4 regions of the Priestia sp. JV24 genome follow, and region 1 is predicted to be linked to each of the others. Evidence: riboswitches for the same ligand, from Rfam matches in the RefSeq annotation. Region 1 holds a riboswitch; each other region holds the start of a gene.
The links. A riboswitch is a leader RNA that binds a small molecule or an ion and turns the genes downstream of it on or off. The one in region 1 is predicted to bind S-adenosylmethionine.
Positions count from the first base shown of each region.

Region 2: it holds a riboswitch for S-adenosylmethionine, as region 1 does, so the genes downstream of both, OK414_RS28615 (5-methyltetrahydropteroyltriglutamate--homocysteine S-methyltransferase) here and OK414_RS20755 (hypothetical protein) in region 1, are expected to answer to the same signal.
Region 3: it holds a riboswitch for S-adenosylmethionine, as region 1 does, so the genes downstream of both, OK414_RS19880 (sulfite oxidase-like oxidoreductase) here and OK414_RS20755 (hypothetical protein) in region 1, are expected to answer to the same signal.
Region 4: it holds a riboswitch for S-adenosylmethionine, as region 1 does, so the genes downstream of both, OK414_RS05885 (hypothetical protein) here and OK414_RS20755 (hypothetical protein) in region 1, are expected to answer to the same signal.

Region 1 is NZ_JAPCIN010000022.1:289,115-297,091, reverse strand. Features, by position in the region: gene OK414_RS20785 (GtrA family protein) at 1-319, shown strand, start outside; gene OK414_RS20780 (DUF6044 family protein) at 357-2,042, shown strand; gene OK414_RS20775 (glycosyltransferase family 2 protein) at 2,055-3,044, shown strand; gene OK414_RS20770 (hypothetical protein) at 3,152-3,592, shown strand; gene OK414_RS20765 (GNAT family N-acetyltransferase) at 3,673-4,119, shown strand; gene OK414_RS20760 (hypothetical protein) at 4,132-4,428, opposite strand; SAM riboswitch class I at 4,550-4,651, shown strand; gene OK414_RS20755 (hypothetical protein) at 4,721-5,059, shown strand; gene OK414_RS20750 (DUF1540 domain-containing protein) at 5,160-5,318, shown strand; gene alaP (alanine permease AlaP) at 5,634-7,037, shown strand; gene OK414_RS20740 (GNAT family N-acetyltransferase) at 7,279-7,977, shown strand, end outside.
Region 2 is NZ_JAPCIN010000045.1:3,490-11,466, reverse strand. Features, by position in the region: gene OK414_RS28630 (hypothetical protein) at 275-970, opposite strand; gene OK414_RS28625 (FtsK/SpoIIIE domain-containing protein) at 967-2,100, opposite strand; gene OK414_RS28620 (hypothetical protein) at 2,113-2,412, opposite strand; SAM riboswitch class I at 2,800-2,900, shown strand; gene OK414_RS28615 (5-methyltetrahydropteroyltriglutamate--homocysteine S-methyltransferase) at 2,982-4,109, shown strand; gene OK414_RS28610 (catalase) at 4,246-5,895, opposite strand; gene OK414_RS28605 (methyl-accepting chemotaxis protein) at 6,347-7,977, shown strand, end outside.
Region 3 is NZ_JAPCIN010000022.1:131,658-139,634, forward strand. Features, by position in the region: gene OK414_RS19850 (DUF3973 domain-containing protein) at 1-270, opposite strand, end outside; gene OK414_RS19855 (hypothetical protein) at 512-799, shown strand; gene OK414_RS19860 (WGxxGxxG family protein) at 1,072-1,344, opposite strand; gene glp (gephyrin-like molybdotransferase Glp) at 1,780-3,045, opposite strand; gene moaC (cyclic pyranopterin monophosphate synthase MoaC) at 3,160-3,648, shown strand; gene OK414_RS19875 (molybdenum cofactor biosynthesis protein B) at 3,661-4,173, shown strand; gene OK414_RS19880 (sulfite oxidase-like oxidoreductase) at 4,207-4,869, opposite strand; SAM riboswitch class I at 4,945-5,051, opposite strand; gene OK414_RS19885 (hypothetical protein) at 5,196-5,564, opposite strand; gene OK414_RS19890 (YjgB family protein) at 5,968-6,552, shown strand; gene OK414_RS19895 (GNAT family N-acetyltransferase) at 6,580-7,422, opposite strand; gene OK414_RS19900 (cyclase family protein) at 7,419-7,977, opposite strand, start outside.
Region 4 is NZ_JAPCIN010000012.1:35,631-43,607, forward strand. Features, by position in the region: gene OK414_RS05875 (GNAT family N-acetyltransferase) at 152-658, shown strand; gene OK414_RS05880 (amidohydrolase) at 706-1,860, shown strand; SAM riboswitch class I at 1,923-2,024, shown strand; gene OK414_RS05885 (hypothetical protein) at 2,093-2,335, shown strand; gene OK414_RS05890 (M20/M25/M40 family metallo-hydrolase) at 2,805-4,418, shown strand; gene OK414_RS05895 (VOC family protein) at 4,437-5,234, opposite strand; gene OK414_RS05900 (CotG/ExsB N-terminal domain-containing protein) at 5,382-5,753, opposite strand; gene OK414_RS05905 (GNAT family N-acetyltransferase) at 5,867-6,313, shown strand; gene OK414_RS05910 (MFS transporter) at 6,611-7,780, opposite strand; gene OK414_RS05915 (hypothetical protein) at 7,955-7,977, shown strand, end outside.

The DNA.
Region 1 (7,977 bases):
AGCAACGTTTATCGGAAACGCAACAGGAGCAGTCGTCAGCTACGTGTTAAATCGAATATTTACGTTTAAAAGCGGAGTTCATTTATCTACAAGCATACTGCGTTTTATTTTGCTTATCGGCGTTTGCTACGGCTTGTCTTACTATATTGGACTGCAGTTCTCCAGCTGGTTATTGCATCAACTTCCTGCTGCTGTGCGTCCGTTCAAAAAAGATGTCGGTATATTAATTGGAACAGGTCTGTATACGCTTTTAAATTATACGGGTCAAAAATACTTTGTATTTAATACAAAAAAAGAAGCAGTCGTCGTACACGATTAGCTTCTAGCAATTACGAAATGGAAATAGGTGTTAACAGATGAAGAAAGAAACAGCTATGAATAAAGAAAAAACATTGCTTATTATCGCTTTCCTTTTGCTGCTTGCGTATGTATCTCCTATGTTTTTGCTCGGGGAAAATTCACATATACGCGTGCACGATAATTTAGACTCAAATATTACGTGGTATAAAGTTCTGCATCGAAGCGGAGAGCTGTTTGGCTCCAGTCATGCCGTATTACCTCAAATTATTAACGGATTGCCGAGGAATACATTTGGAACAGAATTTAGCGGTATTCAGTGGCTGTATGGTTTATTCCCGACTATGCTTGCGTACAGTCTCAGCCAAACGATCACGCGCGTATTTGCTTTAATTGGAATGTACTTATTATTAAAAAAGCATTTTATTAAAAGCGAGGATGCTTATGCGATTCGAGTGCTTGTATCACTTGCTTTTGCACTTACTCCTTTTTGGCCTTCAGGCATGCTGAGTACATTAGGACAGCCGCTGGCGCTGTGGGCGTTTTTAACCATTCGAAACCGCGAAGGAACGTGGAAGGAATGGCTTACTCTTTTATTGCTTCCGTTTTACGCAAGTTTTGTGCTAGGGTTTTTCTTCTTTTTAACGGCGATGGGAATGCTGTGGCTAAGAGATGCAGTTAAAAAACGAGTGTGGAATATTCCTTTTTTAAGCAGTATTGCAGCGATGACCGCTGTCTTTCTACTCATTGAATACCGCCTTGTTGATTCTCTTTTATTTCCGGAGGCCCCGACGAGTCGAAATGAATTTTTAAGCTCTACTCTAAGTTTCGGACATTCCGTTCGCCTTGCTTTTAAGAACTATACGCTTGGGCATACACATGTAATGACACTTCATACCTTTGTCATTTTGCCGCTTTCTTTTATTGTACTATGGATTGTTGCTCGCAATCAGAAAGAAAAGCTTGAAAAAACGTTTTTGCAGTTATTTATTTTTAATCTCCTACTGTCGATGTGGTATGCATTTTGGTTTTATAAAGGATGGGAGCCGCTAAAAGAAAAATATCAGCTTTTTAATACGTTTAACTTTGCTAGATTTCATTTTTTACGCCCTCTCATTATTTATTTGATGTTTGCAGTTGGCAGCTATGTCTTATGGAAACGGGGCCAGGCGTGGAAAAAGTTTGTGTGGGTGTGTTTGGTTTTACAGCTGCTTGTGTTATTTATAGCGAACCCTGAGCTTTATTATCGCTACAATCACGAGCCGTCAGTCAAAGAATTTTATGCTGTCCACCAATTCGATGAAATCAGCAGATATATAGGGAAATCTAAATCATCTTATCGGGTAGCAAGCATTGGGCTTCATCCATCAATTGCTCAGTATAACGGCTTTTATACGCTAGATACGTATAACAACTTCTATCCGTTAACGTATAAACATGAGTTTCGCAAAATCATTGCCAAAGAGCTTGATAAAAATAAAAAGTTAGAAAGTTACTATGATCATTGGGGCAACCGCTGCTATGTGTTTGTTAGCGAGCTAGGGAAAAAATATGATTACCGAAAAGACTCAACGAAAAAAATCCGTCATTTGCAGCTTAATATCAGCCAATTTAAAAAAATGGGCGGTCGCTATATCTTTTCAGCTGTGCCAATCGAAAATGCTGAAAGGGACGGTTTGCACTTTTTAAAAGCGTTTAACGATAAACAGTCCGCTTGGAAAGTGTATGTATATGAAGCAAAGTAAGGGGGCAATAGCATGAACAGACCTATTTTAACGATTGTTGTTCCATGTTACAACGAAGAAGAAGTATTCACAGAAACATCTTTTCAATTAACTACTGTAGTAAAAGAACTGATAAATGAACGTCTTGTATCAAGTGAAAGTACCATTTTATTTGTAGACGATGGAAGCAAAGACAGCACGTGGTCGCTTATTGAAAAAGAAAGCTGCAGCAATTTGTTTGTAAAAGGGTTAAAGCTAGCGCGGAATGTAGGACATCAAAATGCTTTGCTCGCAGGACTAGAAGCAGCCCATAAGCAATCCGACTGCGTCATTTCCATTGACGCAGATTTGCAAGATGATATCAGTGTTATTCGTACTTTTATAGAGAAATATTGGCTCGGGTATGAAGTCGTATATGGTGTTCGAGACAGCAGAGAAACCGATACATTTTTTAAACGAACCACGGCAGTAGGGTTTTACCGTGTTATGAATAAGCTAGGAATTCAGCTCGTTCAAAATCACGCCGATTTTCGTCTCATGAGCAAACGTGCTCTTGGTGAACTTATGAAATATAAAGAAGGCAACGTCTTTTTGCGAGGCCTTGTACCATTAGTAGGATTTCGCTCCACGGAAGTCACATATGACCGCAAAGAACGGACAGCGGGCGAATCAAAATATCCGTTAAAGAAAATGCTTGCTTTTGCATTTGATGGAATTACATCTTTTAGCGTAGCGCCAATACGCCTATTAACGCTGCTTGGAGGAGCTTCTTTTCTCTTTAGTATTGCGTTTGGTATTTACGCGCTGATTCAAAAATATTTAGATCATACGCAAATTGGCTGGACGTCTCTTATTTTATCAATTTGGCTTGTAGGCGGCCTGCAGCTGATGGGAATGGGTCTTGTCGGAGAATACATTGGCAAGATTTTTAACGAAGTGAAACAGCGTCCTAAATATGCGATTGAAAGAGATTTATATACAAAACACTCATTAGACACACAAAAAGATTTGCTTATGCATTAATAAGAAGCTTCTCCTAAATGGAGAGGCTTTTTTTGTTAAAGCGTTTATCATAATTTTTAAGTGAACAGGAAATGCTACTACTAAAATTTCTAAGGAGATCAAAATCTATGAAAAGACTATTTTATACAGTCAGCACTTTTTGTTTTGTTTGGCTTGCTTTTGCAGCCATTCATGTCAACGCTCTTTCGATTGAGAAGCTTCCGATGAAGAAATCATCTGAACAATGGTCGGTTGAACTGACAAAAGCGAGCATGACGGGAGATAATCAGCTAAAGTGGAAAAATAATGTCTATCATACATATGGATTAACCGTTGAAAACATTGGAAAAGACGTAGAGCGCGTGCAGGTCCAAGCTTTTCGGCACGAAGGAAAAAATAAGGCGAAATACAGCTTGTTTTCTCCTATTGAAAGGTCTAACTTAAGCAAAAGCGGTCAGCGCTTTCGCTATGCGAATTTTGCTGTTCCTGGAAAAGCGGCAGGTTTAGACATTATGATTAACTGGACGGACGAACGAGGCAATCATCAAGAACATTTTGAATTTAAATAAAAGTCTTCGCTTAGGCGAAGACTTTTTTGCAGGAATTTATCCTCGCATGTGGAAAACGAACACGAAAGGAGAGATCTATAATGATTGCAAAAGCTACTGAAGAAGAATTACAGGAAATTCGGACGAAATCTGCTGATGCGCTGTTTGAAGGAACAATGAAGCAGTTTCATCCGTCAGCTGAACGCGTAAATGAACTAATTGGTAGTACCTTTGAAAAAGGCTGTTATTATTTAGTTTCAAGACAAGAAAATAAACTCGCAGGCTGGGTTCTTATCGGCCCCTCTACCGACTTCTTTTCAAAAGAAGAAATTGGCTTTATCTACGAATTATATGTTGTACCCGAATACCGCGGGCAAGGTTTGGCCAAGCCGTTAATGCAAAAAGCAATTGATGAATTGTCTATCAAAGGATACCGTGAAATCAGACTCAGCGTTCATGCTGGGAATTTTGCACAGCATGTGTACCGTGAACTTGGATTTGTAGATAAACAAATATCAATGAGCTTCCAAGTGGTGAAACGTCCGTAACGTTAGTGAATGTCAGCGAGTCCATAAAACATAAGATATTATACATGCGATGAGGTTCGGTAATGAAAGTAAAAGTAAATAAGTAGCCCAAACAGCGCCTTTATCTAGTACTTCAACGGCTCCTCCACCTGTATTGTCTGAGGAGGGGGGGTCTTCAAGCGCGTTCATAATTAAAGCCGCCGCTGCTAAAATAACCCCTCCGATGCTTCCAGTTGTTTTGACAATTGCAATATGGAAAGTAGATGAAAAGGCAATGCTGAGAAGCAGCAGCAAGCTTCCCAAAAAAGCAGATAACATATATCGTTTCATGTGCTCACCATCCTTTATGAAAGCATACCATATTTTACTTCTTTTTTCTTTTTATTGAAAATCTATTGACGTAACCTATAAAACATATTAGAATGGTCAGAAATAATTTAAAAACGAAATATTCTTATCTAGAGAGGTGGAGGGACTGGCCCTTTGAAGCCTCAGCAACCACAATTATTGAATGGTGCTAATTCCAGCATAGCCTAGCTCTGACAGATAAGAAGAGGAATCTTTTTCTATGATGAAATCCTCTTCTTAGGAAGAAACATTTCGTATAGAAAAGGTGATGACATTGAATAATACACAAACGGCTTTATGCATTGACGATTATTTAGATCTATACTTATTAGCAAAAGAAATAAACGACGAAACGTGGCAGCAAGAAATTTTAGCCGTGCTAAAAACGCAGCAAAATCGTTCATTTGAAGAAAAACAATCCGCCCTAGTTCAAGAGATATGGGAAGATTTTAAACAGTTAAATGAAGATATTTCTTTTACGTATCGCTTAATTCAAGAAGAGCCAACTAACGAACAATTTCAGGCTAAATTAAGGCACTTGAGAGAACGGCGGATCACGCTGAGCCGTGAGTTATATTTAGCTAAAAAACAGTATGTTGAACACACGCAATAAAAAGATCCGCTTGAGAAACAAGCGGTTTTTTTACGTGAAAATGTTAGAATCGTTATATTTCGGGTAGTAAATAGATAAGACAAGCAAAGGAGGGATAACAGTGGCCCAAGGTGTATTATGTGAAGTGAATGAGTGCATGTATTGGAAATCCGGAAATAAATGCAGTGCAGAGTCCATTTACGTTGTGAGTCCTGAAAGTAGTCACCATGTTTCTGAAACGGAAGAACCTGGCTGTAAAACTTTTGAACCCGCGAGATAAATGCTAGTTTTTATAAAAAAGCATAAAATGAACGATGCGCTGACGGAGTTGAGTCGGCGTTTTTCTATTTTTTTAAAATACTATTACTTAGGTGCAATACTAAATACATATTAAAAAAGCAGTGCCTATGTCTAATTGTGCGTTTAAACAAAATGATAAGATAATTTTTTTGTTTTTCGACAAAAGAAAAGTGAGAGAAAGGTGATAGAATACAAATATACAGCCTAGCTGTCTTTTAGCACAAACTTATATGAAAGCGCTAACAAAAGGCTGTGTTCATCTCGTTTTGACAGATTGGAAAAAGGGGAGACGTTTATGCAGGGGAAAACTCAGGGGAAAGAATTGAAACGCGGGTTAGAAGAAAGACATGTGACGCTGATGTCCTTAGGAGCAGCCATAGGGGTAGGACTGTTTCTTGGATCTGCATCTGCTATTAAATTAGCAGGGCCAGGAATATTATTGGCGTACGGATTTAGCGGAATGATTATGTTTTTTATTATGAGAGCACTTGGAGAAATGGCGATTCAAAAACCTGTTGCAGGTTCATTCAGCAAGTACGCACGCGACTACTTAGGGCCGCTTGCTGGTTATTTAACAGGTTGGAACTACTGGTTTTTATGGGTTGTAACATGTATGGCTGAAATTACAGCCGTTGGTATTTATATGGGGTATTGGTATCCGGATGTACCAAACTGGATTTGGGCGTTATCGGCGCTTGTCATCATGACAACGGTTAACTTCTTAGCTGTTAAGGCATATGGTGAACTGGAATTTTGGTTTGCACTTATTAAAATTTTAGCGATTGTATTAATGATTGCCGTTGGATTATTAATGATTGTGTTTGGAATCGGCAACGGCGGCGTTGCGACTGGTATCAAAAACTTGTGGGACAACGGCGGACTGTTCCCGAACGGATTCAAAGGTATTTTGCTGTCGCTGCAAATGGTTATGTTTGCGTATTTAGGAATTGAAATGATCGGCGTTACCGCGGGAGAAGTGAAAAATCCGGAAAAATCTCTAGCAAGAGCGATTGATTCTGTCTTTTGGCGTATTCTTATTTTCTACGTCGGAGCGTTATTTGTCATTATGTCGATTTATCCGTGGCAAGAAATCGGTTCACAGGGAAGCCCGTTTGTATTAACATTTGAAAAAATCGGCATTCCAGCGGCGGCTGGTATCATTAACTTTGTTGTACTAACAGCAGCTCTTTCTTCTTGTAACAGCGGTATTTTTAGTACAGGCCGTATGCTGTTTAACTTAGCAGAACATGGAGAAGCACCAAAAGGATACGGTCAGCTTACAAAAGGCGGCGTACCGGGAAAAGCTGTTTTAGCATCAGCGGGTGCGCTATTAGTCGGAGTAGCGTTAAACTACATTGTGCCTGCTAAAGTATTTACGTGGGTAACAAGTATTGCAACATTCGGTGCGATTTGGACATGGGGAATTATTTTGCTTTCTCAAATTAAATATCGCAAAACGTTAAAAACAGGTGAAGAGGCAAAACTGAAATATAAAATGCCTTTATTTCCGTTAACATCTTATGTGTCACTTGCGTTCCTAGCGCTAGTGGTGGTTTTGATGGCATATAATCCAGATACAAGAATTGCAGTTGTCATCGGACCATTATGGTTTATCGGTCTTATTATCGCGTACTACGCAAAAGGATTCCATAAACGAAGTCAAGGTTCAGCTGCAGCTGAGCAAAAGCTAGTAAAATAAAAGAAAAGACCTCTTTCTTGGAAAGAGGTCTTTTTTTTATTAGTTTATGTGCAAATGATTAGTTTGTTTTAAGCGATCATTGGTACGTATGAATAATGTAGAAAATATTCTATTTATTCTGTACTATTTAGTTAGAGAATTCGTTAACCGTTAAGTGGTGATTGAAAGTGGATAAGTATATTAGTTTTAAGCTTTTTAACGCCGTACAGTGCATCGAAAAGTTGGGAGGAAATAGGCAGAAATGATAGAAAGATTTAGTGAAAAAGACATAAAGGATTTGCTAGTGCTATCTAAGTTGGAAAAATGGGATTATAGCGAAGCAGATTTACATACGATTTTTTCATCTGGAGACGTATTTGGGCATAGAAATGAGAAAGGTAACATTGTATCAAGCTTAGCAGTAGTTTTGTATAAAAATCAGTCAGCTTTTATAGGAATGGTAATTGTGAGAAGAGATTACCGAAAACAAGGGTTAGCCTGGCAGCTCATGAAGCACTGTTTGCAAACTCTTTGCCCTGAAGTGAATGCCTACTTAATTGCGACAAAAGAAGGTGAGCACTTATATAAAAAAGCAGGGTTTAAAACTGTGGACTATGTAAGTAAATATATAAGCAGTGAATACATACCCAGAGCATTTAAAGCTTCAGATTTTTATACACGATCCTTAGCGAGAAGGGACTTCAAAGAGGTTGTAAATCTTGATGAAGAAGCATTTGGAGATAATAGAAAGTTATTTTTGAAAAGTAGGATTCAGCAAGCTGAAAAAGCAGTTGTCCTACAAAACGAACAAAATAAAATGACGGGTTATGGTTTAGCGGTTCGTACCCCGAGCAATATCGTGATTGGGCCGGTAGTTGCTCCAAACGCTGAAGCAGCAATGCTGATAATTGATGAACTAGCGAAGAATTACAAAGAAAAGCTGAGAATTGACCTGTCTTCT
Region 2 (7,977 bases), on a different contig from region 1:
TTCAAGACACCAAGTAGCTAGTTTACATATATGCAGCTTTTTATACATCCCTGATATGACTGCGTTTACTCGATACCCAAGTGGGAGGAGGATGTATAAAAAGTGCACGTTATATATATGTCTTCAAGATCATCTTATATTGATTTATTTATAAAATTATTGTAAAATTATTCAGACTTTTTATAAATTAGTTTATGAATTCCCTCAAAAGCTACCTGTCCTGCAACGATGGGGTAGCTTTCTTTTTTATCAAAAGACATATTTTCTTAGTATCCTATGTTAAGTTAATTTTAATTCCACCCGAAGAAACCGATGGTTTTGGTCTTCCATCTCTTTGCTGTTTAGCTGAACCTTTGTATTTCTCCATCAATTCATGAATACTTGCTACCTGTATAATGCGGATGTGGTCGGAATTAACAGCATAACGAACAGGTGTAATTAAGATGACGGAGGGGAATATAGCTGCTCGATCTTCAGGCTGCCACTGCAACGTTTTCCACTCATCTGAAAAGAAAAACTCCTCGTATAGATTGATCTTCGCTTGCATTTTCTGTTCTGAGTACTGATTCCGTTGAATTTCAAACCAAAACGGAGAGCCTTTAAAAATACAAAAGAGGTCGGGTTCAATGCCTCCCTTTCGTCCAGTGGGCTTATCTTCAATAATAACCTGTTTAGGCATACCATACGTACACATTTGTTTATAGATTTCCAAGATAGAAAGGAAATGTAGTATTTTTTGAGAGTTCTTTTTAATCTTCGCGTCTACGGGCAAGTAAACCGTGGGAGAATACTGCTGTGTGCGTTCAATGAGTCCTAATCGATACAAACGCACCATGACACTATTACACGCATTTACAGGCGATTTCAGCTGTTTAAAGAAGAGTTCTACTAATGAGTCGCGATCCACAGCCCGAAACCGATCGATAAACCCAATGATGTCTTTATCACGCTGAGATAGTCGAAAACTCATCGCTGTTCCTCCTTCTCTAATAATCCAAAGATAGACTGTGACACAACCTCTAGTTGCGGTTCAGGATCTTTCACACGTGTTTTATAAGGGGAAAGCATTTCCTTACAAGCTTCTTCATCTAAAAAATAGGCTTGAAACTCTTTCACGTCATCAATCTTAATTTTCATACGACCCCTGGCAGCTGCATCAATTTCTTCTGCTCCGAGTACTCCAGCTACTTTCGCATTCGTCGCATCGGCTTGCCTTCCAGAAATCCGCACCCTTAAATTGGCTTTTAACGCAGAGTTTAATAAATCAGCATCCGGACGCTGCATGGCAATAATCGTGTGGACACCTAGTGCACGACCTTGGCTGGCAAACTGTTGAATCATCTCTACAAGATCCGTTTCTCTCTTCACGATGGACATTTCATCAATTACCACAACGATACGAGGGAGCTTAAAAGGAAGCCTGCTGATATGTGTGACGCCATGCTCTAAAAGTAAATCACCTCGTCGATACATTTCAGCTCGTAACAAGGCAAAAGGTTTTCGCATGTCTTTTGCTTCGAAACAAAGCGCATCCACATGCTCAATTCCGTGAAATAACCCTAAATCGGCTCGTTTGAGATCAACTAAGACTAAGCGTAAATAAGCAGGTGAGGTATACTTCACCCATGTTGTGAGGATAACCCGCATGAGGCTGCTCTTTCCAGCTCCAATTTCGCCAGATATTAATAAGGTTTCTAAGTCGGCAAAATCCCATGAAACGGGGTTTCCATAGATATCTTGGCCAATGCATACCGGAAGCTCCATTTTCTCAATATGAGGATGAATGACTTCATACTTATAATTGAGCATCTTAGGTAGGCTTTTGTGATGAACGGTAATACTAAAGTTCTTTAAGCTGCCATTCACTTCAATATTGCTGCCTAATACTTGTCGTAATGCCCATCTTTTTTTATTTAAAAGTTCAGGATCAATCCCATTTAGTAAGGAAAAAGTGTACCGAGTGTACGTATGATGGTTATCGATTTGATGAATTTTTGGAAACAGATAAGAGGTGCGGTCCCCTCGCTTCACCATCCGGTAAATCTCTGCCGTACGAAACGCTTTTATCAATTGGCCACGCAGTTTGAGTTTTTCAAACATGAACATTCCTCCTCAAAACATAAAGCTCGCAAAAAAGTAAATCAAGGCGCTATAGAAAGTGACAGGCAAGATAAAGCGCATTACTTTTGAGAACTGATCAACGAGATCAATGACACCCCATCGCTCTAATATTCGTTCGATGATAGCAACCCCTAAGACAATGCCTCCTATGGTCAAAATAGTGGAATCAAGCATGGCTAGTGGACTAAAAGGAACAAAGGAATAAGCCCTGAAGGGACGAGGTCTCGTAAGAGGTGCTTTGTGAGATGGGAGAAAGGTTTTTGGAAAGGTAAATCCTTTTGTTTTTCTCATGTTGATACCTTCTTTCACTCTTTTTATTTTTTTGCTTTTTACGTACCTGTTTTTTCAGCTCGACGCATTCGGTCGCCCCCTTCGCCTCTTCGGCTCAGCTCCCTTACAGGTTCCACAAATGGCTTCAACAGGGTTATAAAGCTTGTATTAACGGGGTATCGATACTGAACTAGCTACTGATTAGATAACGGAGTTACAATACTTTAGATACTATGTAGCTACTGCGGTAAGCTTGCCTGTCCAATCGAAAAATAACAAAGAACCCTTACTGCAGTAGGTAATGAGGAAGTAATGAGGTAAGAGGTGTATTATTTCTGATTTTTCGAATTTTTGTTGACAATCTAAGAAAACAAGTGTAACCTTTGTTCTAGTTGAATAAATTGAATATTCTTATCTCGAGAGGTGGAGGGACTGGCCCTAGGAAGCCTCGGCAACAGACTGTTAAAGTACTGTGCCAATTCCAGTAGCAATTTGCTTGAAGATAAGAAGAGAATCCATAACGATTATTAACCTCTTCTTATTTGTAAGAAGAGGTTTTTTATTTTGAAAAGAAAGAAGGAAACAAAACCATGACGAAGACATTAGTGAAGGCTCCATTTAAAGCTGATCACGTAGGCAGCTTTTTACGAACGACTCCCCTTAAAGAAGCAAGAGAAGCGTATGCGAATGGGAAAATTAATAAGGCCGATTTAAAATCGGTAGAGGACAAAGAAATTGAAAAACTTGTCCAGAAACAAATTGAGGTAGGGCTTAAATCCATCACTGATGGTGAATTTAGACGCTCATGGTGGCATTTGGACTTCTTATCAGGCTTAGAAGGCGTAGAGGAGTTTGAAACAGAATATATCAGCCAATTCAAAGGTGCAAAAACAAAAAATAAGGCGATTAGGGTAGTAGGTAAAGTAGACTTCAATCATCATTATATGCTGGAACACTTTACGTTCTTAAAAGAAGCTGTCGAACAGTATGGTGATGGAAGCCAAGTTGCTAAATTCTCTATTCCAAGCCCCAACATGTTATTTACTCGAATTCAAGAAGATACATATTACAAGGGAAGCAGAGATCAATTTTATCATGATACTGTGGCTGCTTATCAAAAAGCTATTCAGGCCTTTTACGACGCAGGCTGCCGTTATCTGCAATTAGATGATACTTCCTGGATTGATTTCGTTTCTGAAGAACGCATCAATGCGGTTGTTGAGAAGCTTGGTATGGATGTAAAAGACATTATCGATACTCGAGTAAGTTGCTTAAATGATGCTATTTCTAAAAAGCCTGAAGATATGCTCATTACGATGCATATTTGTCGTGGAAACTTTAGATCTACGTATATCACAAGTGGTGGCTACGATACTATATCTGATGCTATCTTTGCTAACTTACATGTAGATGGACTTTTCCTTGAATATGATGATAACCGTTCAGGAGATTTTGAACCATTAAAAAGTTTTACACGTAACAATCAAACCGTTGTATTAGGATTGGTAACATCTAAATTCCCTACATTAGAAGATGCTAAGGTCATTAAGCGAAGAATCCAAGAAGCAAGTGAATATATTCCTCTAGAAAACTTGTCATTGAGTCCTCAATGTGGCTTTGCGAGTACAGAAGAAGGAAACGAATTAACAGAAGAAGAGCAATGGAATAAAATTAATCACGTAATTCAAATTGCTCAAGATGTCTGGACAAATAACTAAAGAATGATTTAAAAGATATCTCTCCTGTCAATTAGGAGAGGTATCTTTTAAATCATGAGGTTTTAGGCAAGGTATTCCCTTAAGATTATACTATACCCATACGTCGGTTCCCTATTTTTAAAATGGAGCAATTCACTTAATAAGGATCGACTTCGTGACTTTTCTTTACAGCATCTTCTGTTGCTTCATTTGCAGCTAATGTACCTTGTCCATACTTTGATTTACCTATTTCACGACCAGGTACCTCACTTGTATTTTTCATATCCTGCATTTCGTGTAGTTTCTTTTCAATACCTTCCTTCACACGTCGGCCATATTCTTCATCAGCTTGTGTAAAATGAGAAATCATCGTTTCTTGGATCCGTTTATCACAAATAGCAAGTGCATCCGATAGATTTTTAATCAATTCATCGCGCTCCCAATCTTCAAAACTACGGTATGTGTGACCTGCCTGCCCATAATCGTTAGGACGGTCAATTGGTGCACTCATTGCGGCTGCATTATACGTTGGTTGATGTGGAACACGGTCTTTCTTATTTTCTTCCTGAAAGCCACCAAGCATTGAAGGCTCATAATTAATATGTGGATTATCCCCAGATTCCTTTGGGTCACGAATATCCATTTGACCGCGCTGCTGATTCGTATGAATAGGCACTTTCGGTGCATTCACAGGTAATTTTAGATAGTTGGCACCTACACGGTAGCGCTGTGTATCTGAATAAGAAAAGGTACGTCCTTGTAGCATTTTATCGTCTGAGAAGTCCATTCCATCCACAAGAACTCCTGTACCGAAGGCGGCTTGCTCGATTTCTGCATGGAAATCCTTTGGATTACGATCTAGCACCATACGGCCCACTGCCAACCATGGAAACTTATCTTCCGGCCAAAGTTTCGTATCATCTAAGGGATCAAAATCAAGCTCTGGATGATAACCATCCTCCATAATTTGTACGAAGAGCTCCCATTCTGGATAATCTCCACCCTCAATTGCTTCGTATAAATCCTGCGTTGCATGTCCCACGTTTTTGGCTTGTATCGTATTTGCCTCTTCTTGTGTTAAGTTCCGAATTCCCTGCTTAGGTTCCCAATGATACTTTACTAGTACAGCCTCTCCCTTATCATTCACCCATTTGTAGGTATTTACACCAGACCCCTGCATGTGACGATACGTCGCTGGAATCCCCCATGGAGAGAATAAAAATGTAATCATGTGGGTAGCCTCAGGTGTACGGGAAACAAAGTCAAACATTCTCTGAGGGTTTGGTACGTTCGAAGCTGGGTCTGCTTTAAACGCATGAATCATATCAGGAAACTTCATTGCATCACGGATAAAGAAAATCTTTAGGTTATTCCCAACTAAATCCCAATTCCCCTCTTCCGTGTACATTTTCACAGCAAATCCGCGTGGATCTCGAGCTGTTTCTGGAGAATCTTTTGCTCCGGCAACTGTGGAGAAACGAACCATCAATGGTGTTTTCTTGCCCGCACCTGAAAATACCTTTGCCCGAGTATATTTCTCTACTGGTTCGTCCCCCACTTTTCCATATGTTTCAAAGTAGCCAAAGGCTCCAGATCCTCGTGCGTGGACGACTCGTTCTGGAACTTCTTCGCGGTCAAAATGAGAAATCTTTTCGATAAAGTGATAATTTTCAAGTGTAGCTGGCCCACGATTACCAATTGTACGAATATTTTGGTTGTCTCTTACAGGATGTCCCTGACGTGTAGTCAGCGTTTCACGTTTTATATCATCCTCGTTTGAAGCATTAACGTCTTTATTTTCTGCCAAAATGAAAACCTCCTTTGAATGATCACTTTAATCTTTTTCCCTGTATTGGAAAATTTATTCAATAATACTTAATTTTTCATGGTTTGTCTCTCATACTATGAATTCAAATCTATAAAAACCGTCATTAGTTTAAATTTAATCTTTTTTCACTCTTTGATTACAAAATAAGGTGACATAAGACTAAATAAGTATTTATTTGTGATTACCCCTTTAAATTTCAAAATAACTTGTGCTTCCTTTCATATCTTGCACCTTTTCGTAAAGACTTTCATACTCTTCTACCAACTGTACAGTTAGATTTACTTTGAAACAAATGACAGCTTGTATAAATAAACTGAAAAATAAAATTTATTGAAACGTTGTTAAGAAAGAAAGAAATAACCCGATAGTAATTTAGTTCAATTTTTATTTGTAAAAAGTAAATTTAAATTCAAAAAGAGAAGGTATCTATATGAGAGAAAAATTTTCATTCAGAAAAAAAGATGATAGAAGGCTATCTATTCGAACCAAATGGATTTTATTTATTTGTACAACCACCTTTGTAGCACTTATAGGAACAGTTATATTTATGCAGATAAGTATAAGTAACGTTTTAAAAAAAGATGATTTGAGTTCGAACAAGGTTACTGCAAAAAGTGCTTCTGAACAAATAAGTTTAAATTTAAAAAGCTATGAAAATTCATTAAAACAGTTATCAGGAGTAGTATCTAACGAAATAAATACCAGAGATTCTGTTACTGGCATCGACAAATTATTACAAACTGTTAAGGAAAATGATTCTACCATTATTTCAACCTACTATATGGATGGAAAGACGGGAAAGCTTCATATTTCCCCTTATGCTGATTTTAAGCAGGATGTACATGAAACTAGAACATACAAAACTTTAACAAAGGCACCTAAAGTAACATGGATGGATGTATACAAAGATAAAATTTCTGGGAAAATTATGACTTCCGTCGTTTCTCCGGTCATCGTAAGTGGAAAAATGGTAGGAGCCTTAGGTTATGACATAGACTTAACTACAATTGGAGTTTCTAGAAGCAAAATAGAAAAATATACTGAAAATAATCTTGTCATCTTAGACTCACAAGGATTTGTGGTTAGTGCTTTTATAAAAAATTCTGACGGGAAAAATATGAACCCTGAAAAAAGTGGTACTGTAGAGGGCGTTAGTGATTTAATATCACACAGAGAAAACTTTAATTCACAATATGATTGGGTATCAAAGATTTATAAGAATGATTCTGTGCATTCTCTTGATGTGGAATTAAATAAGAAGGGTTATACTGGACAAGTGACAACAATACCTCATTTAAATTGGAAAGTGATTTCTTTAACACCCAAAGACATCTTTTCTTCTAAGATGAATGATATTAAACAAACTGGAATTATTTCAATAGTTATCGGTTTAATAATTGGGGCGTTGTGTGCCTATTACCTTTCTGGAATGCTAAAAAGGATTATACTTAATATTCAAGAAGTCTTAAAAAAGACATCAAGTGGAGATCTAACTACTGAACTAAGTATTTCATCAAGAGACGAGTTGGGAGATCTAGCGAAGAGTTATAACGAAATGCTTGCTGGCATGAGACAATTAATTTCTAAAGTGAAGAACAATGTTGTCTCTGTCGAAACTACCACTAATGGCGTTAGCACAATTGCTTCAGAAAATAACGTCGCAATTGCTGAAGTTTCCCAATCCATAGAGGAAATCGCAATGGGAGCATCAGCTCAATCAAATCAAATTGAAAATGGTTTACATACTATTAAAAAGTTAAGTATTGAAATTGATTTATTATTAGAGCAATCTAATACGGTTGAAAAAGAAATGAAAGAGGCTTCCAATCAAGTGCGAGTAGGTGAGGAACAAGTTGAGGGATTAAAAACCTCTTATAAAAAATTAGACTCGAATTTTAAAGATATTACACTAATGGTTTCAAATTTAAATAACAAATCAAAGACTATTGCAAATGTGACTGATCGCATTTCTGAAATAGCCGAACAAACTAATTTATTAGCTTTAAATGCTTCCATAGAAGCTGCCAGAGCAGGTGAGCATGGCAGAGGATTTGCCGTAGT
Region 3 (7,977 bases), 160 kb from region 1:
TTGTGAAAACGGAACTTTTTCTGAATCATGACGATGAGCAGGTAAATATTCTATGGCTTTCTTTAATTTAGATAATTCCTTTGGCACAATCTTTTTGATGATTTGTTCTTTTTCACATCGTTTGCATGACTCGTGGTTGCATCTATGTGCACACATACCTAAAGGGATTTTCTCTCCTACAAATGGATCTATATAGACTCCATTTTCAAACAGCTTACTCTTAATAAGATTTTCATTTTGCAATCTGCAGCAAGTAACGCAATAGTACATTCGTTTTCCACTCTCTTTCTTATATTTGATTTTGAAACATCTTATGAGAACTGATCAACAGAAGTGCTTGTTCCTATATTAAAAGTTGAAAAAATCTCAACAGGCGTTGAAGAATACTCAACACACATCACTTACAAACATATAGTTTAATAATGACATCATAAAGAGTGTCATACATTGAGGAGGGAATGCGGTGAAAATAAGAGGTATTATTAACGCTATAATCGGTATTTAGTTTGTTATTGCCCCGTGGATGCTTGGTTTTTCATACGATAGAGGAGCTACTTCAGCAAGTATTGTATTTGGAATTCTCCAAGTCATCACATCTCTTTTAGGAGCGAATAAACCAGGATGGAATTCATGGCAAAACTGGATTCCCCTTATTAGCGGATTATGGTTTGTTCTTTTTCCTTTTATTTATTCATTAACAGGTGAGGTACTTTGGTCTAGCATTATACTTGGGTTAATGACCGGGCTATTTAGCTTATGGAGCTTGAACTCTAAATTAAAACTAAAAGCTGTAAGTTAAAATACCAATAATATTCCACTATTTACTTAACCTGTGGAAGATGCCGCCACGCATCGATCTATGGGAGAAACGATTCTGCAGCAGAAAAGCTCCCTACAGAAATAGGGAGCTTTTTCTACTTTTTATGTAAAGCCTACACAGATTCAGTCAACGTAATGTGCTTTATAGAAAATAACAAAGGTGTCCCTAATTGCTAGAAGACACCTTTATGGACTCTTTAGAAAGCTAATTTTTGACAACCATTATTTATCTCTACTCATGCAAAATAGATACTAACGAACTTTTTCTTCACGGTCATCTCTTCTTTTAAGACCAAAAAGACCAGCTAATCCTAGTAATCCTAGTAATTCCCAAGGTGAATCATTGTCATCATCCACATCAGTTGCTGTAGTGACATTTCGAGTATTTACGTCATCATTATAAGTATTTACGTCATCATTATAATTTGTTCTATCTACGTTATTGTTTTCAGCATTAACCGGCAAGATGAAAGTCATCATAGCTAAAGCTAACGTACATAATAAAACAGACCATTTTTTTCGCATAATTTCTCCTCCTTTCCTTTTGTTAATAGATAAAGTTCCCAACGTTATTAGTTACTATTCGTTAAGTAAATATATCTTTTGAAACTACTCACTAATACCCAAAATAAAGAAGCCTTTGAAATTAGTATGAATATATTTCTTGTCTATTAAGCAAACTAGCCAAGATGCAATGAAGCATCACTCATGAAATCTAATTACATCATAGAAAAAACTACCTTCTCCCTAACTCCAAGGTAGTTTTTTCATTTCCAGGCTGTATATGTTATACAATTATAGTTAACATAATCGCTCTTTCCAGAACACATCATAAAAACGAGCCCTTAATACTCAAGGACCCGTTCGCCTACTCGCTTTTTCATTTATTTGATACATTATTGATCTACCAGCATTTTGAACACTATTCAGACTAGAACTTTTACATAAAAAATAAACTTTTTATACCCAAAGCGAGCTCGTACCTTCTTTTTCAAGATGCAGCACGTTCACTTCTGTTCCTTTATCATATCCATGCTCTCCTCCTGGAAGAACAATCAGCGCGTTTGCTGCAGCTAATGACGAAATAGCGCCTGACTTGTCCATGCCAACAGGCGTCACAACAAGCTTTCCGCCTTCGTCTGAAATCTCTCCTCGCACCATTCGCGTAAAAGCATTAGGTTCTTTAAAACGTCCGTTTAACACCGCTTTTGTTTTATGTAAATGAGGCAGTGGTGAATGTAAAAAACTGCGAACAATCGGACGAACAAACAGTTCAAACCCGACATAGCAAGCAGAAGGATTTCCTGATAGTCCAAACAGCAGCTGTCCGTTTCGTTCTGCGACTGTTGTGACGCTTCCCGGTCGCATCGCAATTTTGTTAAACAGCACGTTCGCACCAAGCTTTTCATAAATAGCCGGCAAATAATCATAGTCGCCAACGGATACCCCACCGGTTGTCAGTAAAATATCCACTTCTTCAAGCGCTTTTTCTACCGCTTCATAGCAGCGGTCAAAATCGTCTTCAAGCTTCCCTAAATATTTCGGAATTCCCCCGCTTCTTACGATTTGCGCAAGTGCCATATAAGAATTGCTGTTGCGGATTTTTCCTGGTTCTAACGGCTCGTTCACATCAAGCAGTTCACTTCCCGTTGTTAATACACCAACCACAGGCTGCTTCACCACGGCGACATCCGCATAGCCAAACGTAGCTAAAAAAGCCGTGACGCCCGGATTGATTCGCGTCCCTTTCGAAACAAGCACGTCTCCTTTTTTTGTTTCTTCTCCCTTTAACGCAATGTGCTCCCACTTTGAAGCTGGCCTGCTTAACGCCATATACGTTTTGCCTTCTTTTTCATACGACTTCGTTACTTCAAGCATCACAACCGCATCACATGAATGAGGCACTTGCGCTCCTGTCATAATGCGCACCGCTTGAAACGGCTTTACTTCTTCTTCAAAAACAGAGCCAGCGCCGATTTCACCTACAACTTCGAACTCTACAGAATGTTCACTTGAGACTTCTACGCAGTCTTGCGCTCGAACCGCAAAGCCGTCATAAAGCGATTTATTAAAATGAGGAACGTTTTGGTCGGCGATAATATCTTCTCCTAAATAGCGTCCATAGCTTTCGGTGATCGATACGCGCTCGATGCTGCCTTTTCTTTTATATGTCATGACTTTTTCAATTGCTTCAGGAATTGAAATAGGTGTTCTGCTTTCTAACATACATTCTTCACTTCCTTTATGTCTGTTCACTTTTTGCACTATGGTGTAAAATCATAGCATATCTCACTATTTCTATCATACAACAAAATTTACTGAAAAAGGATGAAAACACCGATGTCTTCTTTTACACATTTTAATGATCAAGGCCGTGCCAACATGGTCGATATTAGCGAAAAATCTATTACGCGCCGCGTCGCAACAGCTCGTTCAAGCATACTTGTTAACAAAGAAATTCACGAAGCCATTGTAGAACATAAAATTGGAAAAGGCGACGTCCTTGCTGTCGCACAAGTAGCGGGAATCATGGCAGCAAAACGCACGTCTGACATTATTCCGATGTGTCATCCTCTTTTATTAAAAGGCGTAAACCTTTCATTTGACTGGGATACAAGCAATGATCAGTACCGTTTATTAATAGAAGCAACGGTTAAAACGGAAGGCTCAACGGGCGTTGAAATGGAAGCTTTAACCGCTGCTTCTGCCTGCGCTCTAACCGTTTATGATATGTGCAAAGCCATTGATAAAGGCATGATTATCGGCGAAACGTATCTGCTTGAAAAATCTGGCGGCAAAAACGGTGACTATAAACGTATGGAATCATAAAGGAGGTACATAATGAGCGTACACGAACATAAATCTAAAGCAACTCAGCCCGTTCGCTGCAAAGTCATTACGGTATCAGACACACGTACGAAAGAAACCGATAAAAGCGGCGCGCTAATAATCCAGCTTCTGAAAGAACACGACATGCAGATCGCTTCCTATGAAATTGTAAAAGACGACCAAACGTCGATTCAACAAGCCATACTTGCTGGCTGCAGTGATGAGAACATTGACGTTGTTCTCACAAACGGCGGGACGGGCATCACAAAACGAGACGTCACCATTGAAGCCGTTCAAGCGCTGATTCATAAAGAAATCGTTGGGTTTGGCGAGCTGTTTCGCATGCTGAGCTACACCGAAGATATTGGCAGCGCTGCGATTATGAGCCGGGCAATTGCCGGGACGATTAACGAAAAAGCCGTTTTTTCTACACCAGGATCAAGCGGTGCGGTTCGTCTAGCGATGACCAAGCTGATTTTGCCTGAACTTCGCCATGTTGTGTGGGAATTAAACCGCCAGCGCTGACAAAATGCCTATGCACACGCATAGGCATTTTCATTAATCATAGTCTTTATGTACCCACTCATCTTCTGGAATACCTAAATCTTCTCCAGAAAAACGCTCTTCTTTAAACGGATCTCCTCTAAGATGAAAGCCGTTTTGCTCCCAAAAGCCAGGATGATTTTCATCAATAGCTTCAAAGCCTCGAAGCCATTTAACACTTTTCCAAAAGTACAAATGCGGAACAACCAATCGCAGCGGATATCCGTGCTTAGCTGTAAGCGGCTCTCCGTTAAAGGAATGAGCGAGAAGAATATCGTCTCTCAGTAAATCTTTTACTTCAATGTTTGACGTATAGTCATTATCTCCATGCAGCATGATGTATTTACTTTTTAACTCCACGCCAACTGCTTTTAAAAAGTCTGTAAACAGCACGCCCGTAAATTCATTATCAAGCCTTGTCCATCTCGTTACGCAGTGAATATCACATTTCACCGTTATTTGCGGCATGTCCAATATATCTTGATACGAAAGCGTCACTTCTTTGTTTACTAATCCAAACACTCGAAGCGTCCACTCCTCTAAGTTATACTCCGGCACGTCGCCTTCATGTAAAATCGGAAAGCGCTCCGTTACTACCTGACCCGGAGGCACTCGTCCTTCATACTTTGGATCAATTTCCGGTGTTTTCATTCGTTTAATACGGTCTGCTTTGTTCAAATTATCACCTCATTATTTTTTGTACATAAAAAGCCCTTCCTTAAATAAATAAGGAAGAGCTTTGTTTCAGCTTCTTCCTTATCTCTAAGAGCGATACACTCTTAAGGATTTGGCACCATTCTGTCATAGACAGCGGTTGCCGGGTTTCACAGGGCCAGTCCCTCCACCTCTCTTGATAAGGAAACAAATTGTATTTGTTTTATGTAATAAAGTCAGTATTAAGCTTTTTGTCATAATTGTCAATATTATTTTTCTTTTCCGCCAAAAAACTTTAAAAACAGATAGGGTTATAAGGTTTTAGTCTACTAAAATACCATGTAAATCCTTTACCCTTCTCCATCAATCATCGTATACTTCCTGGCAAAGCGCTTGTAGTAAATTTGCTCATCCTCTTGTCCATCGTTAAAAACAAGTCGATTATGATCAATATCTTTTTCTTTTAACACGTATCCCTTTTCATTCATCAGTTGAATATATTCATCTAAATGTCCTTTTTTCACCATATAATGAAGAGCATCGTCTGAATCTGTAGTCCTTGCTACACCTTGACTTCCCACTTCTAACTTGAATACAGCTGTTGCTGTTTGAACGGGACGATAATCTCCAAACACTCTTTCCCAATTTAAGAGCAGCAGCGCGCCGAAGATTATGATACATCCTCCAGCCGCTACGGTGAGCACAAATCGTTTTGACACTACTTTCTCTCCTTTACCATTCTTTTTCTTCTATTTAATACAACAGATTTCCCTAAACTTGTTTTTACGCCAAGTCCTAGATACACAGCAGCAATATATACATTTAACAAATACTTGATTTTTTGTATCATACTTACAATTATTATCTAGTTTTTTATAAAACATTAGAACCCTCTCTATATTACGTTTTTTTACCTAATAAAGGAACAGAAACCAATCTTTTCGCCTATGATAAATGAATCGTTTTTTGCTTTTCACTTTAACTGACGTTTACATTCTAAAAGACGTGTTACATTATATATATCAGTTACCAACTAAACTAAGACTCCTTGACTATTCTGGCCTACCTGTTCTTTTAGGTAGACTGAGGTTGCTAAATCGTTATATATAGGAGGAAAAAATCATGAAAATGAAACAACGAATATCAAAAGCAGCGGCGGCTGCAACGATTACAGGAATTGCTGCGTTTGGATTTGCTCCTGTCGCTCAGCTTGATACACCAGCACATGCAGCTACATCTCAAGAAACAAACAGTCAAAGTCAAACAGCTGTAAAAAACATTAATGAAATTTACAACGCCGCAGTAAAAGGTGAGGTGCCACGCTTAACGGTAGACTTCAAAATTGGCAAAACACTGCGTCAAGACGTTCGCGATCAGTTCGGTCCCCCGCCTGAAGGTTCATCAAACAACTTTGACTACTATCATGCGGAAATGGGTCACCCTGGATACGCATTTGGCTATGATCAAAATAACGTCATTAACGAAATCCGCTATTTTGGTACAAATGTAGAGCGTCAAACAAATCTAGGCTCCATCACGCAAGCTAACTTAAAGAAAGAATTAGGTCAGCCGAACTTTACAGGCAAAGTAAAAGGTGATGGTACTACTCAAACGAAGTACACCTATCATGCCGGCGCCTATGATCTTGAATTCATTTTTGATGATAGCAAAACGTTAAATCACGTTAATTTAGTTAAAAAACCTTAAGTAATAGAAAAAGTAGCAGACAGCCTGCTACTTTTTTTCATGAAGTAAAACTAATGCGGAATCGGCTACGTGTTCATAGCGAATTTCCATGTAAATCTTGTTAGACGTAGGATTTGTCATATCTGTGTATAGACTTGTCGTTTGAAAACCTCTGTCTAGCATAAGCTGAGAAAGCGTGGATACACAGCTTGAGGCATAGCCTTTTTTACGTTCTTTTTGAGGCGTGTATACAAAATTAATCGTAATGTTATGGGCCGTTGGACGCGTAGCATTGACAATCGAGACATACTCACCGTTCACTTCCCATAAAAATAGCCGTTCTGCTTTAATAAAAGCTTCTCCTGTTTTGACAGCTTGTTCTTTTGATACAGGGTCTCCAATGACGTCCATAAACTCCCAAATCCATTCTGTCACGAGCGGAAGATGCTCCAACTTTGCTTTTACCAGCATTCCTTCAGCTTCCGCAGCTTTTTTTACTTTGTCTAACCGGTAAATACGCTGATCCATTTTTAAAGAAGCTTCTTGATTTTTTAGCGCCGCTAGTTTTTGAGAAAGATATACAACCGTTTGCCTTTCTCCAACTAAGCCCGGTATGTCGATTTCTTGTAATAGCTCTGCCGCTTCGCTTAGTTCACCCTCCGTTAGCTGCTGTATTTGAGACAGTATGACTTGCCGAGGATGGGTTTGCAGCAACACAAGCGCAGCACGGCTGTCTTTTAAAATAACACCCATAAAATTTGGTTTGCTGTTTTCATGTAAGCTGTGTAAAATGCCAAGCGCTAAGTTATGAAGAACTTCATTCTTTGATAAAAGCGGCTCTACTTGGTTTTTAAATTCCTGTACTTCGCTGTATCTATGTAATTGGATCATTTTCTTTCTACCTCCGCAAATGCTCTTACCGGAAACGTTCCGGCTCCTTTTATTTTAGGAGGCACGGCGTAAAATAAAAAGGACTCGGTTAGTTGATCTAAGCGACATAAGTGTTCAGCAATCACAATGTCCGCTCCTAACAGCAGCGTATGAGCTGGTCTTGCTTTTCCTTTTGTATCATCAATATTCATCGAATCAATTCCAACAAGAGCGGGCTGTTGAGACACTAAATAAGCTGCCGCGCTTTCTGTTAAGTATGGATGATTTTCTAAATAATCGGCTGTATTCCAGTAGTGATCCCATCCCGTATGAATTAATACCGCTTTGCCTTTTACATCTACATGTTGAAAATGAGATTCATCAATCGCTTTTAAAGTCGGGTCAACTGAAACGACTATTCCTTCTAACCCGGCTGTTTTATCAATAGCCGTTTGAGCTAAATCCGCTCCGTCTTTGTATCTGTGAAACGGCACGTCAATATACGTACCGGTATTCGTGACCATTTCAATTTTACCGATTTGAAATTCAGTGCCTGGTTCATACAGCTTTCTAGAC
Region 4 (7,977 bases), on a different contig from region 1:
TTTTATGATAGCTTTCATAGAAAGAGATAATGAAAATTGACACGTTATAAAAGCAGTTGTATAGTGAGTACGCAAGGCGGCAGTCTGTCTTTTTTAATTCTTAGTAAACTTATAAGTTAAATAAAATATTTATACATAAGGAGACGAAGGGATGAAAAATGAATTCCGTTTGGCAACAAATGACGACGCAGATAACTTATTGAACTTAACTCTACAAGCATATAAGCCTATTCGAGAGATAGGCATTCCTTTCTTAGCAGCTACTGCTGATCTTGCCCTCGTTAAGAAAAATATTTCTCAAAACCTTTGCTATGTATATGAAGAAGAGAAAAGAATCGCTGCAACTGTGTCTATACGAATGCCTTGGGGAGAACATCCAGGTCCGTTTGCTGTTCCGCATCTTTGGTGGTTTGCAGTAGACCCGTCGTTTGCCAGGAAAGGCATTGGATCTAAGCTGCTGCATCTAGTAGAGGAAGAGATAATAAAAAATATGTTTAAATCACCAGGTGTGTCTTTAGGAACAGCAAAAGAACATCCTTGGTTAGTTGAGATGTATGAACGAAAAGGATATGTTCAAGCTAAAGAAAAGCACCTTGCAGAAGGTTATACGACCGTATTTCTTTATAAAAAATTTAATAAGGTACACTCTTTGTCATAAAAGATAGAGAAGTTCTCCAAATTAAGAAATGTGAAAGAGTGATAAATATGACAGATCAATTACTACTAAATACGCTAATAGACATACGCCGTGAGCTGCACCGGTTTCCAGAGCTTTCAATGAAAGAATATGAAACAACTAAACGTATTAAAAAGTGGTTAAAGCACTATGATATTTCTATAGCTGATGCATTCCAATTAGACGTAGGAGCAGTAGCGGAAATTGTGGGAGGAAAGCCGGGACCTACTATCGCAATTCGAGCTGATATTGATGCGCTGCCAATTGAAGAAAAAACCAATCTGCCATTTGCATCTGAAGTAAACGGAGTTATGCACGCATGCGGCCATGATTTTCATACAGCTTCTATAATCGGAGCAGCCACTCTTCTTAAAGAGCGTCAGCAGGAGCTTTGCGGTACGGTACGGTTTATCTTTCAACCGGCTGAAGAAACGGCTTCAGGGGCAAAAATGCTAGTTGAAAAAGGTGTGCTCGAAGGAGTAGAAGCGATATTTGGGATGCATAACAAACCGGATCTTCCTGTAGGAACCATTGGCATCAAATCGGGAGCTTTAATGGCAAGCGTTGATCGTTTTGAAATTGACATCAAAGGAGTAGGAGGTCACGCGGGCATCCCTGAAAAAACAGTAGATCCGATTGCTGCTGCTGGTCAAATTGTTACTAGTTTACAAACCATTGTCAGCCGTAATCTCAGCCCCTTTCAAAATGTTGTTGTCAGCATAACTCAAATCCATGGAGGGAGCTCGTGGAACGTCATTCCTGACAAAGTAACGCTTGAAGGAACGGTGCGTACCTTTCAAGAAGAAGCGAGAGAAAAAATACCGGGTCTTATGAAACGAACTGCTGAAGGGATTGGAGCAGCTTTCGGGGCTTCAGTAGACGTTAAATGGTATCCATATCTTCCTGTAGTAAACAATGATGATACGCTGGAAAAACTGGCTATTAACGCTGCAGAGAATCTTAGTTATCAAGTCGTAGAAGCTGAACAATCGCCTGGAGGAGAAGACTTTGCCGTATATCAGCAGCATGTACCAGGATTTTTTGTATGGATGGGTACAGCTGGAGAATATGAATGGCACCATCCTTCTTTTTCATTAAATGAAGAGGCATTGCTTGTAGCAGCTTCTTATTTTGCTAATCTAAGCTTTCATTTTTTGAATTCATTCCATTACCGAAAAAATTAAAATATTTTTATTTTTCTATTTACGGGGATGGAATTGTTTGATAAAATAAATTTTAAATTAAAAAGTTATCACGAGTGGACGAGAGATCTGGCTCTTTGACTCCACAGCAACCTACGAATGTAAGGTGCTCCTACCAGCAAAGCATGTGCTTTGGGTGATAAAACGGGTGAAAAACTCATTTTGCATCAAAGCAAAATGAGTTTTTTTTATTTTTCTAAAAGGAGAGGGTTTTATGAGTCATACAGCAGTTGCAGCACATACAGGAGAGAAAGCATTAAAGGAAGCAGTGAAATTATTAGGAAAGCATTATCAAGTAGCTTATCGTGAGTTAGAAACATTTTATGAAATTGTGGTCGAAAACCATGTTCGTACATATGCTGTAGGCATAGATATTAAAGATATACAAAAAGCAAATGAACTAGAAATTTATTCATCATGCTGTTCCAAGCTTGAGCGAGTAGGCTGTCTTTTATAGAAGAAGTCTGCTCGCGCCTCTATTTTTTAAGTGTTTTTAAATAGAAAGCATGGTTTTTGACAAGCAAAGAATCTGGTGGGTATAATCAATACTCAATAGATTTTAAAATTAATCATAAATTGTCGAAATTTTTACACAAATTAAAGGTTACATTCGAAATGAATTGTGGTATGTTATAAAACAAGAATATTTTATGAAAGGAGCATTGAAATGGAAATGTCTCTTGAACACGGAAACGATGCAGGAAGCGAACAGCTTATTGATCGTATCCTAGACTTTTTAGAAGATGACCAAAAGTAAAAAAAGAGTGTGCGGTGCTATCCCTAGCCGCGCACTCTTTTTTTATCATGTGCGTAAAGGCAGCGCCATACTATGATACATAGGGATAGAATGAAAGGGTCTCTGTCAAAGGGATTGACGAATGGTTTTGTTTGATAGAAAATTTAGAAAAAGGAAAGAGATGAAGGGTATGTCGAACAAAACATCTTTGTATCAAACAAAAGCACAGTTAAAAAAACTTGTAAGCGAATTGGTTTCTATACCTAGCGTGACAGGAACGATGGCAGAAGTGGAAATGGCTGAATCGATAGCGTCGTATTTATTGAAGCTGCCTTACTTTCAAAAAAACGAGCAAGTCGAGCTTCATTCAACAGGAGACGGGCGATCGATTGTCACAGCTTTTGTTCAAGGGAAAATTACGAATAAAACAGTTGTACTAGTAAGTCATTACGATGTAGTGGATGTACAAGATTATGGACAGTGGAAAAAGGATGCTTTTCACGCTGATACATTAACGAGTACTTTTTATAACCATATGGAACAAGTTCCGGCGCACGTACAAAAAGATATGATAAAAGGAGACTGGCTTTTTGGCCGAGGAACGATGGACATGAAAGCAGGCATTGCCCTGCATATCAGTATGGTTGAACGAGCATGCAACGGGGAGTTTGACGGAAACATCCTGCTGCTGTCAGTGCCGGATGAAGAAGTAAATTCGCTTGGGATGAGAAAAGCAGTGCCTGTTCTTTTAGAACTTGCCCGCAAACATCAGCTGGATTTTTCTCTCATGCTAAATGCAGAACCGGTGTTCAGCCGCTATCCTGGAGATCAAACGAACTATGTGTACTCAGGATCGATTGGAAAAATCATGCCAAGCTTTTTGTGTTATGGAAAAGAAACTCATGTAGGGGAACCGCTAGCTGGTTTAAATGCTAATTTACTAGCTTCTTATTTAACAAAAGAAATAGAATTAAACGTTGATTTTTGCGAAAAAGTAAGAGATGAAACGAGTCCACCTCCTACGGTGCTGATACAAAAAGATTTAAAAGAAGAGTATTCAGTTCAAGTTCCGCACTCTGCCGTTGTATTATTTAATTTATTTATGTTAAATCGCTCTCTTAAAGAAGTAACAGATCTGCTGTTGAAATCGGCTGACAAAGCGGCTTTGAATGTAAAAAAACATTATAATAAAGCCGCTAGGCAGTACGCTGAGGGAATGGAGGGTTCATCTCGTGATGTGAACGTATGGACGTATGAAGAACTTTATACTCATGCAGTCAAACAGCACGGCGAAAAATATGTGCACGAAATGGAAGCAGCACTTTTGGCACAAGAGGAGGATGACAGAAATAAAACCATTAAATTAGTAAACTCTTTAGCTGGTTTATGTAAAGAAGCAGCTCCGATGATGGTCTTATTTTTTACGCCGCCTTTTTATCCGGCCGTTTGTTCACATGATGATCCATTTGTACAAGAGATTTTGTCAAACGTACAGGCAACTGCCAAAGAGCAATTCCAATTGGAGCTAGTTGAACAAAGTTATTTTGGCGGAATTTCGGATTTAAGCTATGCCAGCCTGCAGCATCCGCTTCATACATTTAACACGTTAGTAGCCAATATGCCCCTATGGAATAAAGGGTATCATATCCCGCTAGAAGAGCTAGAGGAGCTGAAGATGCCGGTGCTGAACATTGGACCGCTAGGAAGAGATGCGCATCAATGGACCGAAAGATTAGACGTTCAGTATTCCTTTGAAATTTTGCCTCATTTCATTTATCAAGCTATAAAAGAAGCACACAAATAAACATCCGTCCGCGGATATTTATTTGTTGAATTTAAAAGAAGCTCCTTGTACGGTAATTTGTTGCGGTGTTAGAGCGTGATCCAATTCAACCAAAAATGGACGTTCTCCAACTTTTTTTAATGTATCATGGACAACACCTTGTGTTCCGCTGCAAAAAATAAGGTTTCCTCCATTGACATATAGTTTTTGACAACGTGCATCAAGTAAAGAGTCTTTGTAGCTTTCGCCAGACTGAACGTCCAGCAGTTTCGTCCACTTGCTGATGGATTCTTCGAGGTTATGTACAGCACAGTAAATATTTTTTAGCTGCAGCTGACCAGCTTGGTGGGAAGAAAGATCCGCTAGCTTTGGCTTGCGTTTTTCTTCTGGTTCACCCCATTCAATAAAAAAAGGAAGAGGCAGGGAATCGTGGTCAGCTTCAATAAAACACATTTTCCATTGAAGTCTTTCTCCATCATTGGTTTGGCGAGAACCCGCTACAGGACCTTTTACAGTGACGTTCTTGCTTTCCAGCTCTTTTATTAGCAAATCCATATCATCTGTACGAAGTGCAAATCGGCCAAAATGACCAAGCGGTGTATGTTCGTTAACAAGCTGCTGAATAAGGTCATTATCTGTAACGTTTTGAGCTAACGCGATATCTCTAAGCCCAAGCCATTCAATATAGCTGAGGTTAAAATAAGCCAACGTGTTAAAAGTGCCCCATTTTTCATGGATGCCGCCTTTAATGACATTTATTCCGTATTCGTTTAGTTCTTTCTGAGCTTTAATAGGATCAGGTGAAAAATGAACAAGATGATCAAAAGATAAGTGCATGGATAGGCCTCCTTTTAAGAGAGATTCTTTCCCATTATTATACGTTGTTTTCCTTTTCAAGAAGAGTAAAACGAATGATTATGTAAAATAAAAATCTTAAAAAAAGCAAGCCGCGTATGTTTTAAACTCGACTTGCTTTAGATTTATTTAGCGACCACAGCCATGCCCTTTAAAGCAGCAGCCAAATGATTTATTAAACCATGGATATGAGCAGCAAGGTGAACCGCAGCGACAGCGGCGACGGCTAGAACGGCGAGTAGAACGGCGAGTAGAACGACGAGTAGAACGACGAGTAGAACGGCGAGTAGTACGACGAGTAGAACGGCGAGTAGTGCGGCGAGTAGTGCGACGAGTAGTGCGACGAGTAGTGCGGCGAGTAGTGCGGCGAGTAGAACGGCGAGTAGAACGACGACGAGAGCGTCTGTGAAGAGCAGTTGGCTCTTGGTACATAAACGTTTCAAGCTCAGTAGAAGCAATCGCTTCTGTTGCTTCTCTAATTCTTTCAGCAGTGATATGCATATAAACACCTCCTGGCTAATTCGGTACATAATACAATATGTACAAGGAAGGCGTTTGGATATAGTGAAAACATGGAATTTGTCTAAATTTGTGAAAGAAATGGAGTGGTTTTCATGCTTCAAATCCTCGAACATCAAAGAGTGGATATCGCTCTTCAAATAGTAGCTGTGCAAGTAGAAGCTTATCAAGAAGAAGCAAGGCTCATTGGTTTTTCAGATATTCCTCAGCTTACAGAAAGCAAAGAAGATATTATGAAAAGCAAGGAAGTGTTTATCGGAGAAATGATTGAAGGTAAGCTAGCAGGAGTGCTGTCGTTTGAAAAAGAAAATGAGCGATTAACGATTTGCCGCCTCGTTGTGCGTCCTCGTTACTTTCGAAAAGGAATCGGAAGCTGTCTTTTAACACATGTACTTCAAAGATATTCTGAATGTGAATGTATAGTGTCTACAGCCGAAAAAAATACACCTGCGATTAAGCTGTACAAAGCACATCAGTTTTCAATTATAAAACACACTGCAGCTGCTGATAACCTTGTGTTAGTAACGATGAAAAGAGATTAAGACATCGCTAAATTAATCTAAAGGCCAACAAATGAGCTACATGAGCTAGTAGGAATCGACTGTTGATTTCCATGCAAGACTTCGCTTTCCGCGGGCGGCCGCTGAGCCTTCTCGTCGCTTGCGCTCCTGCGGGGTCTCATCTCTTCCGCTATTCCTCAGTAGTCTCCGTCTTGCTTTCCAATCAACACAGCTAGAATACTCATAACAATAAAAAAATCCGAACGCGTTGATTCTCCATCAAGAATCTCGATTCACCGTTCGGATCTTCTTTCGACTAAAATAATGTTGTCCCGGCCTCTACGATGAGAGTGTTTGCTCAGAATAATCTAGAGCTGTATGACGCTGAATCAGCAGTAAAGCAGCTAAAGTGACAACAGCTCCGATAATAAAAGGCAGCGTCATATTGAGTTTAAAGGCAAATGCACCAAGCAGAGGGCCAAAAATACGCCCTAAGCTATCCATTGAGGCGGTCAGCCCCGAAGCAGAGCCATATCCTACTTTGGTTCTCATTGTAATTAATGAGAGGACACAAGGACGAATAAGGGCATTTCCTGCTGTAAATATGCACAAAAATAAGGTAGCATTAACGGCACTAGAAGATAACAAAATAGACGTAAATCCTATTGCTGAAACTAATAAGCCAATGGCCATCAGCTTTTTTTCATTTCCTTTTTTAAATCGCTGCAGCACACCGCCTTGAATCAGCGCTTGAGTTAAACCGCTCGCCATAAACATCCATCCGATTGTCGTAGGAGTAGCATTAATTTTCGCTATTTGAAAAAATTGAAAAGTAGCTTCTAAACCAGCGAGCGTAAAAGTCGCTAAAAATGAAAGAACATATAAATACTTCATAGCTCCTTGAAAATCTGACGTGAAGTCATGCCATCTCGATGTCTGTACTTTATCAGCAGATTCTTTTCGTAAAGATTCTTTTAACGTAAAGAATGAGAACGCTGTCATAATCAGTGACAAGATACCAGAGATAACGAAGGGAACAAACAAGCCGAAAGATGAAAGGACGCCGCCTAATGCCGGTCCAAAAATAAAGCCTAAGCCAATCGACATTCCTAACAGTCCCATTGCTTTCGTTCGGTTTTCTTCATCTGTACTATCAGAAGCATATGCAAAAGCACAAGGAATAACAGCTCCTGCAAACAAACCTCCGATGATGCGCGACGTATACATTAAAGTCAGAGAGTTTTCTGCCACCGAAAAAAGAAAAAAGCTTGCGCTAAAGCCGAGTAAGCCCCAAAGTAAGATGGGACGCCGGCCTTTTATATCGGAAAGCTTCCCCCAAAAAGGTGCGGTAATAAAAGATGCGATCGAATAGCTAGCCATTAGTATTCCTAAATTGACCGTGCTTGCACCCGTGGCACGAATAACTTCAGGTACGATGGGGATGATCACTCCAAAGCCGACAAATACCATAAAAATAACAAACATTAACGTTCCAAGCTGTTTGTTCATATGCAATTAAGCCCCTTTCTCTGTAGAACATGCCGTGAGTTTAGTATACCAAATACAAAGAAGTTTTTTACGTATATTTGGTAAAAAGCGTTTTATTTACAAATGGATAACTATGTTAATATTTACCTGTTGTGCTGAGGATGATACAATTAAAAGAAAAGGGACGTGAAGTGATTGCCAATATGGATTGTATTTGC